2 regions of the Pseudoalteromonas sp. OF7H-1 genome follow, and region 2 is predicted to be linked to the other one. Evidence: predicted binding sites of a transcription regulator. Region 2 holds the regulator's gene; the other holds the start of a gene.
What was found. Region 2 encodes sigma-54, which starts transcription at its own class of promoters, with help from an activator protein. Its sites were predicted from a motif close to GTTGGCACGNNNNTNGNNT; they were not measured.
Positions count from the first base shown of each region.

Region 1 (5,639 bases), on a different contig from region 2:
GCGCGCACTATTGAAACGGTCTCGTTTTATTCACGTTGCATTTAGCATGAGTGTACTCAGTGCGTTGCTTGTGTGTGCAGTGGTTATGCTGCTGTTCATGTCACACTTGTACAGTATGCCATTGGGTATTACTTTATCGTCTTGTTTTATCGCCGCTATGGTGCTGCTTATTGGCGCGTTTATCTCTTTGCTGGGAGAAATCTTTTTAGCCACCCGCAGTATGCGCAGGGGCATGATATTCAAAGACATCGAGAGTTGATTATTTAAAACTAGTTGCCTCCGTCACAGGGCACTTATCGCAATTGTTTGATTATATTTGTAATTTACATTGAAAATAGGGAAAAATATTAGGGGTTTACTATGAAGAAACTACTTACCGTCACACTATTTAGCTGTCTTGCAGCAACAGCGCAAGCTAACACTATGTTTGAATCGGCTGAAGATGCAATTGAATACCGCCAAGCGTCTTTCCAATTGATCCGTTTCCAGATTGGCAATATGGGCGACATGCTAAAAGGCAAAGTACCATTTGATGCTGAAGTATTTAAGCAACGTGCTCACAATGCTGCACAATTATCGCAAATGCCTTGGGAAGCATTTATCGACGGTTCTGACAAAGGCAATACTGATGCCCTACCAGCCGTTTGGTCAAACAGAGCTGAGTTCGATGGTAAAGCCAAGCAATTTGCCGAGTATGCTCAAGCACTGGCTGTTGCAGCTGACTCTGGCGACAAAAAGCTGATTGCTTCTGCATTTAAAGATTGGGCAAAAGGCTGTAAAGACTGCCATAAATCTTTTAAAGATTAATACCAGTTGTATTAAGTAAATGATCTATCTTGAAGCGGGGAAATAGCTTTAGTAGCAAGGCAAGAATTTTGCTATTTAGTTGTTCTAAATGAGAAATTTTTAACGAAGCTAATATGCTATTTCACCCTTCAAATTGATTAGAGAATTAATTCAATTGGTATAATACCAATCGTATAAAAACAAAACAGCCGCATATTTGCGGCTGCTTACTATCTGAATATCTCGTCACTTGCTTGGTTATTACCAACGACATAGAAACTCAGACATCGCACCGAGTAACCCACAGCCCTGCTTAATCGCACAGCCAAATTGAATTACTGTCAGTGCTAGACTCGTAGATGACGTCTAGTGATCAATCATCAATATAGTCGAAATCATCATCGCCTAGATTTCTACGTAGGCGTTTTTGCTCTAAGTAGTCGTCTAGCTTTCTTTTGACTTTACGCTTTTGCTTGTCATGTTGGTTACGACCCAACTTTTCAAATTCATCGTCTGCAAAATCATCATCAAGCGCATCGTAAGAGAATGTCTTACCCACAACTAACTCCAAAATAAAATAGTCATTAATAAAATGAGAGCCGTCTCTCAAGATCACTATTTAGCGCTAAATTGTCATTCTGAAAAGTGAGAGTTTCTTATCCTTACAATAAAAATTTTTTATTGCCTAATTCATTTTGACAAAAACAACTATATTTTAGTCAATTTCATCACTTTTAGAGCACATTAACTTTCAACAATAAAACATAATATATTGATTTTATTTGAATTTATATTTGGCATTGTTCTTGTAACAACAATCATGCAACTGAGCCAATAAGGATCGACCATGAATAAAATTTTACTACTAACAGCAGCAACAATGATGACAACCACCGTCGCTGCACACGAAAAAAATAACATCACGTTTAGCGGTGACAATTGTGAAGTAGAATTTCAAAATGACGTTAGGATCACGCCTGATAACTTGGTGATCACAACGGCCAAAAACAAAACAGCGGAGATCAACAACCTTGGCGAACTGACACTCAATGGCGAGCGCATTGCACTTAATACACAGCAAAAAACGATGCTCACGCAATACGGTGATGAACTAAGAGGCCGCCTACCACAAGTGGCTGATATTGCTTTTGAAGGCATAAAACTAGCGGGCGTTGCCCTTAATGAAGTGGCGCAAACCTTTAATTTAACCAGTTTAGATAGCATTCATGCTGTGATCGATGACCTCGAAACAGAAGTGCAAAATACGTTTTATCAGCAAGGTGCGTTTGTGATGGGCAAGCAAACCTTTGATGAGTTTGGCCAAAATTTTGATAATCAGTTTGAAGAAAAAATCGAGACCGCAGTACAAGGTGCCATGATGCAATCGATAGGTAGCTTACTGGTTGCGATTGGCAACGAAATGTCTGATGCAAACGGTGATATGAGCAGCTTTGAACAACGTATGGAAAACTTCGCAACGCAAATCGAAACCAAAGTTGAACAACAGGCAGAATCTATTGAGAAAAAAGCCGACGCACTGTGTGGCGATTTTGAACAAATAGCGAAAAACGAAGCTATTGTCGCAAGGTCTATCCCCGCCATGTCAGAGTACCAACTGTTTAAATTTAAATAATCTGACGTTGGCATAACTTACATCTAATTAAAGATACGTTATGCCAACCCTTTCCTTTGTGCATCAGCCAGCTCCCCCAGCGTTTTAATCGCTTGCTCTACCGACGCATCCCACGGCAAACCATAACTGATCCGTATACAATTTTGATACTTTTTGCTGGCACTAAATAGCGTACCAGGCGTAATACTGATCCCGCGCTCTAAGGCTTTTTGGAACAACAAGGCACCATCAACGTGCTTGCCTAAGTCTAGCCACAGCACACAACCACCTTGCGGGCGACTGACTCTTACCTCACTACCAAACGCAACATTCACCGCTTGGATCATACGATCTCGATTCTCAATTAACCGTTTACGGACCAACTTTAAATGGCGCTCGTAGCCTCCAGAGCTGAGAAAGTCCGCCAGTGCCCATTGATTCATTAAAGAGGACGAGCAACTCAACGCACGTTTTATGCGCTTTGCTTTTGCACTAAATTGACTGGCGACCATCCAACCCACTCGATAGCTGGGCGCTGCGGTTTTTGAAAATGACGCACATGTGATCACTAAGCCCTTTTGGCTAAATGCTTGTGCTGGTATGCCACGCTGCTCGGTAAAATATAAATCGCCATACACATCGTCTTCTATCAACACCACGTCACGTTGCTCTAATAGTGCCACCAGCTGCGCACGCCTCGTATCTGGCATAAAGCTACCAAGCGGGTTACTAATACTGGTAGAAAACACACACGCTCGAATATCATGCTTTTCAAGTGCCCGTTCAAGGTCGCTCAGCCAAATGCCATCATCCGGGCAAACCGGTATTTCAATGGCCTTTAACCCTAAGTTTTCAGCCAGTTCAACAATGCCAAAATAACAGGGGGATTCAATCGCTATCACGTCTCCGGGCTTGGTCACCGCTTGTAACGCAATCGCCAATGCTTCTTGCGCGCCATTGGTGATCACCACTTCATCCATATCTATTGCTAAGCCCATATCCAAATAACGCCGCACGATTTGCTTTTTTAAACTATCTAAACCATCCATAGGACCATAATTAATGAGTTCATTCCCTGCTTCTTTCATTGCGCGGCGCATAATTTTGGCAAGCACCTGCTCGGTACCAGCAATGGCGATGGGATTGGCGATACCTAAGGGGATTGCATGTGGCTGATGGATCCCCTTATACACTTGTTCAATCAACGCCTGCTTGTTAACCACTACAGGTTTGGCGGCCAATCGTGCACGCTTCGGTGAGTCGTTGTGCGAAGCTCTGTGGCATAAAAAGTAGCCGGACTTCTCTTTGGCAATGACTTTTCCTTGATCTTCAAGTGCTTGATAGGCCTGCTTTACCGTTGGGATACTGACGTTTAAGTTTTGCGCCATAACACGCAATGAGGGAAGCTTTTCGCCCGGTAAAATGGACTCTTGTTCTGCCATCGACAAGATCATTTGGATCACCTGCTGATAGAGAAAGGCGGAATGTTGGCGTTGAATAACGGTACTCATAAGCAATAATCTGTATAGGTATAAATTAGCAAATTCTGTATATAGCTTATACAGAATAACAGCGTAAACTACAGACTTCCACTGCTGTTTGAATCTAGAGCCGATCATGAAAAATCTATTTCTTTACGCCATCACTGTGTTGATTTGGGGATCAACATGGCTTGCCATTGAATACCAACTTGGCAGCATCAACGAGTTTGTGTCGCTGTTTTACCGCTTTGGCCTCGCCGCGGTTTGTATGTGGGCGTTTGTCATCTATAAGCGTGTGCCAATGCGATTTTCTCGCCGAGATCACGGCTTTTTCATCCTCTTAGCGCTGTGTAACTTTGGTGCTAACTATCTCTTCTTATATTGGGCTCAGGCACATTTAACGTCAGCGATGGCATCAATTGCATTTTCATTATTATTGGTCGTTAACATCGTTAACACTAAGTTGTTTTTTGCCAAACCTATTGCAAAGCGAATTTACTTTGGTGCATCACTGGGCACGCTTGGGATAGTCAGCTTGTTTTGGCACGACTTGGTCGCATTTGATTTGCAAAGCGAGGCCTTCTTGGGATTATCATTAGCTCTATTAGGAACAGTGGTCGCGTCACTCGGTAATATGGTGAGCGTACGCAATTCTAATCAGCAAATTGATGTTATGGCGGGAAATGCGTGGGGTATGCTTTACAGCGCTGTCATGTTAGCAACCTATGTCGCCTTTAGTGAACATCAGTTTATCAACCAAGCGCCGGCATCATATTGGTGGTCTCTGATTTACCTCAGCGTGTTTGGCACCGTCATTGCCTTTGGTTGTTATTTCTCACTACTCAAGAATATTGGGCCTGAGAAAGCGAGTTATTTGATAGTGTTATTTCCTTTTGTTGCCGTGGCCTTGAGTACCTTATTTGAAGGCTTTGAGTGGCAGCAAAACACCTTTATTGGGTTTATTTTGGTCATCCTAGGTAATGCGATTGTACTCACGCCTTTAGATCGCATCTACGCTTGGTTGTCCATTCGGTCCCCAGTTAGAAGTTGAAGTCTTACCAATGCTTTAGCTTCTTACTTTTCAGCGCCATTTTATAATGGCGCTTTTTTTATGTTCAGAGCGCGGCGACAGCAAGTTATCGTCGCAGGCGTGCGCCCAACAATCTCACCATCAGCCTCAATGTCATACCCATCTTGTGCGATATAAAGCTCTGTAATGCGGCCGTGGTGCACATTTCTTGTGCCCATATGACGTTTAAGTAGCATATTGACAAACAATATCACCCGCTGCCAATGCGTTTGCGGTGTAAACCACAGCAGCTCCAGCTGACCGTCATCAAGGCAAGCCATAGGAGCAGGAGTTAACCCTGCCCCAAAGTGTTTGCCATTCGCAAGTAACAACATCATACCCTGCTCAGGCCACGTATTGCTGTGGTAGCGAATGAGTTTGGCAGTAAACAGCGACATTAATCCCGCATAGGTATAGCTCAGCTTTCCTAGCCGTTTGGTCTGTCCTAAGTTATTCATGACATGCGCGTTAAAGCCAATCCCAGCAACATTGACAAACCAGTGCCCATCCACTTTACCCAAATCAATACTTGAGATCTTGTCTGAAAATACAGCTGCTCGCCACTGTGCTTTGGAATAATTAAACTGCCGAGCAAAATCGTTGCCAGTCCCCGCTGGCAGCAGTGCAAGCGTGTTATCCCGTTCAGCAATGGCATTGGCGACTAGGTGTAAAGTGCCATCCCCCCCAATCA
Region 1 is NZ_JAKRFX010000025.1:12,124-17,762, reverse strand. It holds gene MHN30_RS22030 (DUF2721 domain-containing protein) at 1-259, shown strand, start outside; gene MHN30_RS22025 (cytochrome c) at 361-807, shown strand; gene MHN30_RS22020 (hypothetical protein) at 1,160-1,345, opposite strand; gene MHN30_RS22015 (DUF2884 family protein) at 1,634-2,419, shown strand; gene MHN30_RS22010 (PLP-dependent aminotransferase family protein) at 2,458-4,017, opposite strand; gene MHN30_RS22005 (DMT family transporter) at 4,016-4,930, shown strand; gene MHN30_RS22000 (YegS/Rv2252/BmrU family lipid kinase) at 4,972-5,639, opposite strand, start outside.
Region 1: a site for sigma-54 is predicted at 1,580-1,598, ahead of MHN30_RS22015 (DUF2884 family protein). Genes of this name have one in related genera too.

Region 2 (5,639 bases):
ATGATTTTACTGCCTATTAGCGCAGACTATCTCGTTGGCGCTGCGGTTGATATCGCCAAATATTTTGGCATGAGTGACCTGCTAATAGGATTAACCATTATCGCCGTTGGTACTAGTTTACCCGAGCTTGCGGCATGTGTTGCTGGCGTACTTAAAAAAGAAGACGATCTAGCGCTTGGTAATATTATTGGCTCGAACATTTTTAATATATTGGCCGTGCTATCCATTGCTGGGATCATTAACCCATCTGTCCTCGACGCCAATATTGCGTCACGTGATATATTTATTATGCTTGGCGCGACACTGCTGCTTATCCTAATGAGCCTCAGCTTAACAGGTCAGCGCCGCATCAACCGCTTGGAAGGTGGCATACTTGTCGCAAGCTTCGTCGGTTATATTTACTACATCATTTAAGGAAGCCTTGTGACAACGAACCTATTTATTGACTCTGCAAATCAAGTTTTTGCTACTGAACTTGCAGCAATAGAAGAAGTGCAACAGTTTGTTGATCAACAATTTGTAAAAGCCTGTGAAATTATGTTTGGCTGCCAAGGTCGCATCATCGTGATTGGCATGGGTAAATCAGGCCACATCGGTAACAAAATCGCAGCGACACTCGCAAGTACTGGCAGCCCCGCATTTTTTGTTCATCCAGGTGAAGCAAGTCACGGCGACTTGGGTATGATCACCAAAGACGATGTGGTTTTGATGATCTCCAACTCAGGGGAAACCCAAGAGGTGATCTCTATCCTACCTGTGATTAAGCGTTTAGGTGCCCCGGTAATCTCTATGACGGGCAACCCGAGCTCTACAATGGCTCGTAATGCGACAGTTCACCTTTGTGTTAGAGTATCGAAAGAAGCCTGCCCATTAGGACTTGCACCCACGGCCAGCACCACAGCTACGCTAGTGATGGGCGATGCGTTGGCGGTTGCGCTACTTGAAGCCAGAGGCTTTACGGCTGATGATTTTGCGCTTTCTCACCCTGGCGGTAGTTTAGGAAGGCGTCTACTACTAACCGTTGCTGATATCATGCATCAAGGGGATGCAATCCCTATGGTCAATAGTCATTGCACAATTAAAGAAGCTTTATTTGAAATGTCAGCTAAAAGTTTAGGTATGACGGCAATCGTAGATGAAAGCTCGCAATTACAGGGTATTTTTACCGATGGTGACTTGCGCCGTATTATCGAACAAAAGGTCGATATTCACACCACCCCAATCACGCAAGTAATGACGGCTAAAAGTACGACTGCACGCGCCGATATGCTCGCAGCTGAGGTACTCAATATCATGGAAACCAAACGAATTAATGGCTTGATTGTGGTAAACGAAAACAACATCCCGGTTGGCGCCTTGAATACGCAAGATTTACTTAGAGCGGGAGTGCTGTAATGCAATTTGAAGATTTATATCAGACGATTTCACCTAAAGCTTGGGAAAAAGCAAAACAAATCAAATTATTGATTTGCGATATTGATGGCGTATTCTCAGACGGCCGTATATACCTTGGTAATAATGGTGAAGAACTGAAAGCATTTAATACCAAAGATGGGTTTGGTATTAAGGCCTTAATTGATAGTGGTATCGAAGTCGCCATTATCACTGGTAGGCATTCACAAATAGTTCAGCAACGCATGACTAGTTTAAATGTAACTTATATTTACCAAGGCCAAGAAAACAAGTTAGTGGCATATGATGAATTGAAGACTAAGCTCAACCTTAGTGATGACGAAATTGCGTATATTGGTGATGATGGTCCAGACCTACCCGTAATGGAACGAGTCGGTTTTGCCGTTGCCGTCAATGATGCACATCCTCTTGTTAAACATATCGCCCATTACACGACCTTGATGCCTGGTGGTTTTGGTGCAGTGAGAGAACTGACTGATCTTCTAATGCTCAGCCAAAATCACTTATTGACTTCCAAAGGATCAAGTACATGACCGTATTACGTGTCATCTTACTCATTGTTTTCGCTTCTTTAATGGTATGGATGTGGTCGCCCATGTTTAATCCATCAGAGGCGGACTCAGCAAAAGAAGATGAACCGTTAGCTAAGCCCGATTATGTTGCAACCACGCTTCAGCAAACGACCTATAGTGAAAATGGCTTATTAAACTATCAAGTAACTGCTGATAAGATGGAGTTGTATCAAGATCTTGGCTTTAGTCACTTTGAAAAGCCTATTTTCACCTTATATAACGGTGAGCAGAATTGGCAAATAAGTGCATTAGAAGCAACACTGTACGAAAACAATACCTTGATACTGGAAGGCAATGTGCTGGCAAAAAATTTAACGCCTAACGCCATGATCACCGATATCAATGCCGATAATGTAAGAGTTGAAATTAAGCAAAAATTGATGAAATCGGAACACCCTGTCGTTATCACCGGTCCTAGTCTTAGGATCACGGGTAAAGGGCTGCATGCGGATCTACAAAAGCAAGTGATCGAACTCATCAACCACACAAAGACAATTTATTATGACCAGTAAAATCATTAACAAACTAGTTTTCATCGGCTTGCTTGCAAGTTCTACTTTAGCAAATGCTGCAGAACAAAATGAAGTCATTATTGATGCTGGCCGTCAGCAAGCTCAACTGCAAAGCAACATCGGTATTTTTGAACAGAATGTTGTTATTATTCATGGCAACAGAAAAATAAATGCCGATCGCCTAGAAGTCCACCGCCGCGCGGAGCTTGGTACTAACAAGCAACTGCTTGTTGCAACTGGCAGCCCAGCTATTTTCAGCGAACGTCAACCTGATGGTAATTTGCTAGAAGCCAAAGCAAACGAAATTCGTTACGACGTTGCGAAAGGCACCTTAGTCATTTCTGGCGATGCGGAAATCAATCAAACTGGGCAAAAAATCAATGCGCAAGTCATCACCTATGACATTGAAAAGCAATTGATCAGTGCTGAGCGCTCAGACCAAGAAGATTCTCGGGTAAGAACCATCCTTGTTCCTGTTGATGACAAAAAAGACGCAAAAGATAAAAAAGCGCAGGAAGAAGGTAACAATTAATGAGCGAGCTCAAAGCAACTGGTCTAGCAAAGAGTTATAAAGGTCGTGAAGTCGTCAAAAATGTTGGCTTAAGTGTTAAGGCTGGCAGCATTGTAGGCTTATTAGGACCAAATGGTGCAGGTAAAACCACTACGTTCTACATGATTGTAGGGTTAGTACCAAGCGACAAAGGTTTTATTCAGATTGATGATGAAGATATCACTTTGCTACCGATGCACAGCCGCGCGCGACTTGGTATTGGCTATCTACCGCAAGAGTCTTCAATCTTTAGAAAACTCACGGTCTATCAAAATTTGATGGCGATTTTAGAAACTCGAAAAGACTTATCTAAAGTTGAGAGAGAAGCTGAACTAAACGAGTTACTTGACGAATTTAATATTCAACACATTCGCGACTCACAGGGCATGGCATTGTCGGGAGGCGAAAGAAGACGCGTAGAGATTGCTCGCGCTTTAGCCGCTAATCCTAAGTTTATCCTGTTAGATGAACCTTTTGCTGGTGTTGATCCTATTTCGGTGTTAGATATAAAGACAATCATAGAGCACCTAAAAAACCGCGGTATCGGTGTGCTAATCACCGATCATAACGTTAGAGAAACGCTGGACGTATGTGAAAAAGCCTACATCGTTTCACATGGTGAGTTAATCGCTGCAGGCACGCCAGAACATGTTTTGGCAGATCAAACCGTAAGAGATGTCTACCTAGGCGAACAATTCAAGCTATAGTTAAGACGTAGTATTAATAACTGTTAAAAAGGATTGTTAGAGATACATGAGGCAATCATTACAGCTGCGCATGGGGCAGCAACTTACAATGACTCCACAACTGCAACAAGCCATTCGCTTGCTGCAGCTTAGTACATTGGATCTGCAACAAGAAATACAAGAAGCATTAGACAGCAATCCATTGTTGGAAGTGGAAGAAGGTGATAATACTGACGGCGAAAACGCTGACCAACACAGCCAAGAAAAGAGCAGTGCTGACGACAATCAAGATTCAAGCGATGAAGCGCAGGTTAGTGACTATGAAATAGACTCAGATACCGCCATGAGCAAAGACACTGTCAGTGATGACCTTGCCATGGATGTCACTTGGGATGAGTATATGAGCGCAGCACCCGCTGCAAGCTCAGGCCCACTTCCCGATGACGATAATGTTTATCAAGGGGAAACCTCTGAATCTCTCCACGACTATCTCATGTGGCAACTTGAGCTGACACCATTTAGTCCAACAGATAGAGCGATTGCGATTGCGATTATTGAAGCGGTCGACCTGTCAGGCATTTTAACACTGTCTTGCGAAGACATTTTAGAAAGCATTAATGATGAAAGTAGCGAAGAGCCTATCGAGCTGGATGAAGTCGAAGCCGTGCTCAAACGTATTCAGCTTTTCGATCCTGTCGGTATCGCAGCGCGCAGTTTACAGGAATGCTTGTGTATTCAGCTAAATCAATTCGCCCCAGATACACCATGGATTGCCGAAACGAAAATGATCCTGACAGAGCATATCGACTTGCTTGCCAGCCGTGACTATCGAACTTTGGCTAAGAAAACGCGCCTTAAAGAAGCCGATCTCAAAGAGGTCATGACGTTAATTCATAGCCTTAACCCAAAACCAGCGGCAAGCATTATTCATGAAGAGCCTGAATATGTGATCCCTGACGTATCAGTGAAAAAAGTAAAAGGTCGCTGGGTCGTAGAGCTAAATCCTGATGCTATGCCTAAAATAAGAGTAAACGACCATTACGCTGCGATGTCTAGAACGGCGAAATCCAGTACGGATAGTCAGTTTATTCGCTCACATTTACAAGAAGCAAAGTGGTTTATTAAAAGCTTAGAAAGCCGAAATGATACATTATTAAAAGTTACCAATTGCATTGTGCAACAACAACAGGCATTCTTTGAACATGGCCCCGAAGCAATGCGCCCTATGGTGCTAAATGATGTTGCTGAAATGGTTGAGATGCATGAGTCCACAATTTCCCGTGTGACAACACAAAAATACATGCATACACCTCGGGGAATATTTGAGCTGAAGTATTTCTTCTCTAGCCATGTAAGTACAGAAAATGGAGGTGAGTGCTCCTCTACAGCAATTAGAGCACTTATCAAAAAGCTGATAGCTGCAGAAAATACCGCGAAGCCATTGAGTGACAGCAAAATTGCAGATATCTTAGCTGAGCAAGGAATTAAGGTAGCGAGACGTACGATTGCAAAATATCGTGAATCCCTAGCCATTCCACCGTCAAATCAGCGTAAAAGCTTGATATAAGACGTAAAACCCAAGAAGGAAAAATGCTTATGCAACTAAATCTAACTGGTCGCCATGTAGAAATTACTGACTCATTAAGAGACTATGTCACCAACAAGTTTGCGAAGCTAGAAAGGCACTTTGATCATATCAATAACGTGCATGTGATCCTTGATGTCGAGAAACTAGTACAAAAAGCAGAAGCAACATTACACGTAAACGGCGGCGAGCTATTTGCATCAACAGAGCATCAAGATATGTATGCCGCAATTGATGGCCTTATCGACAAGCTAGATCGTCAAGTTATTAAACACAAAGAGAAGCTCACTCGACACTAAGATGAAATTAAGTGAATTAGTG
Region 2 is NZ_JAKRFX010000018.1:46,167-51,805, reverse strand. It holds gene MHN30_RS19125 (calcium/sodium antiporter) at 1-414, shown strand, start outside; gene MHN30_RS19120 (KpsF/GutQ family sugar-phosphate isomerase) at 424-1,395, shown strand; gene kdsC (3-deoxy-manno-octulosonate-8-phosphatase KdsC) at 1,395-1,946, shown strand; gene lptC (LPS export ABC transporter periplasmic protein LptC) at 1,943-2,497, shown strand; gene lptA (lipopolysaccharide transport periplasmic protein LptA) at 2,487-3,029, shown strand; gene lptB (LPS export ABC transporter ATP-binding protein) at 3,029-3,754, shown strand; gene MHN30_RS19095 (RNA polymerase factor sigma-54) at 3,801-5,300, shown strand; gene hpf (ribosome hibernation promoting factor) at 5,330-5,617, shown strand; gene ptsN (PTS IIA-like nitrogen regulatory protein PtsN) at 5,619-5,639, shown strand, end outside.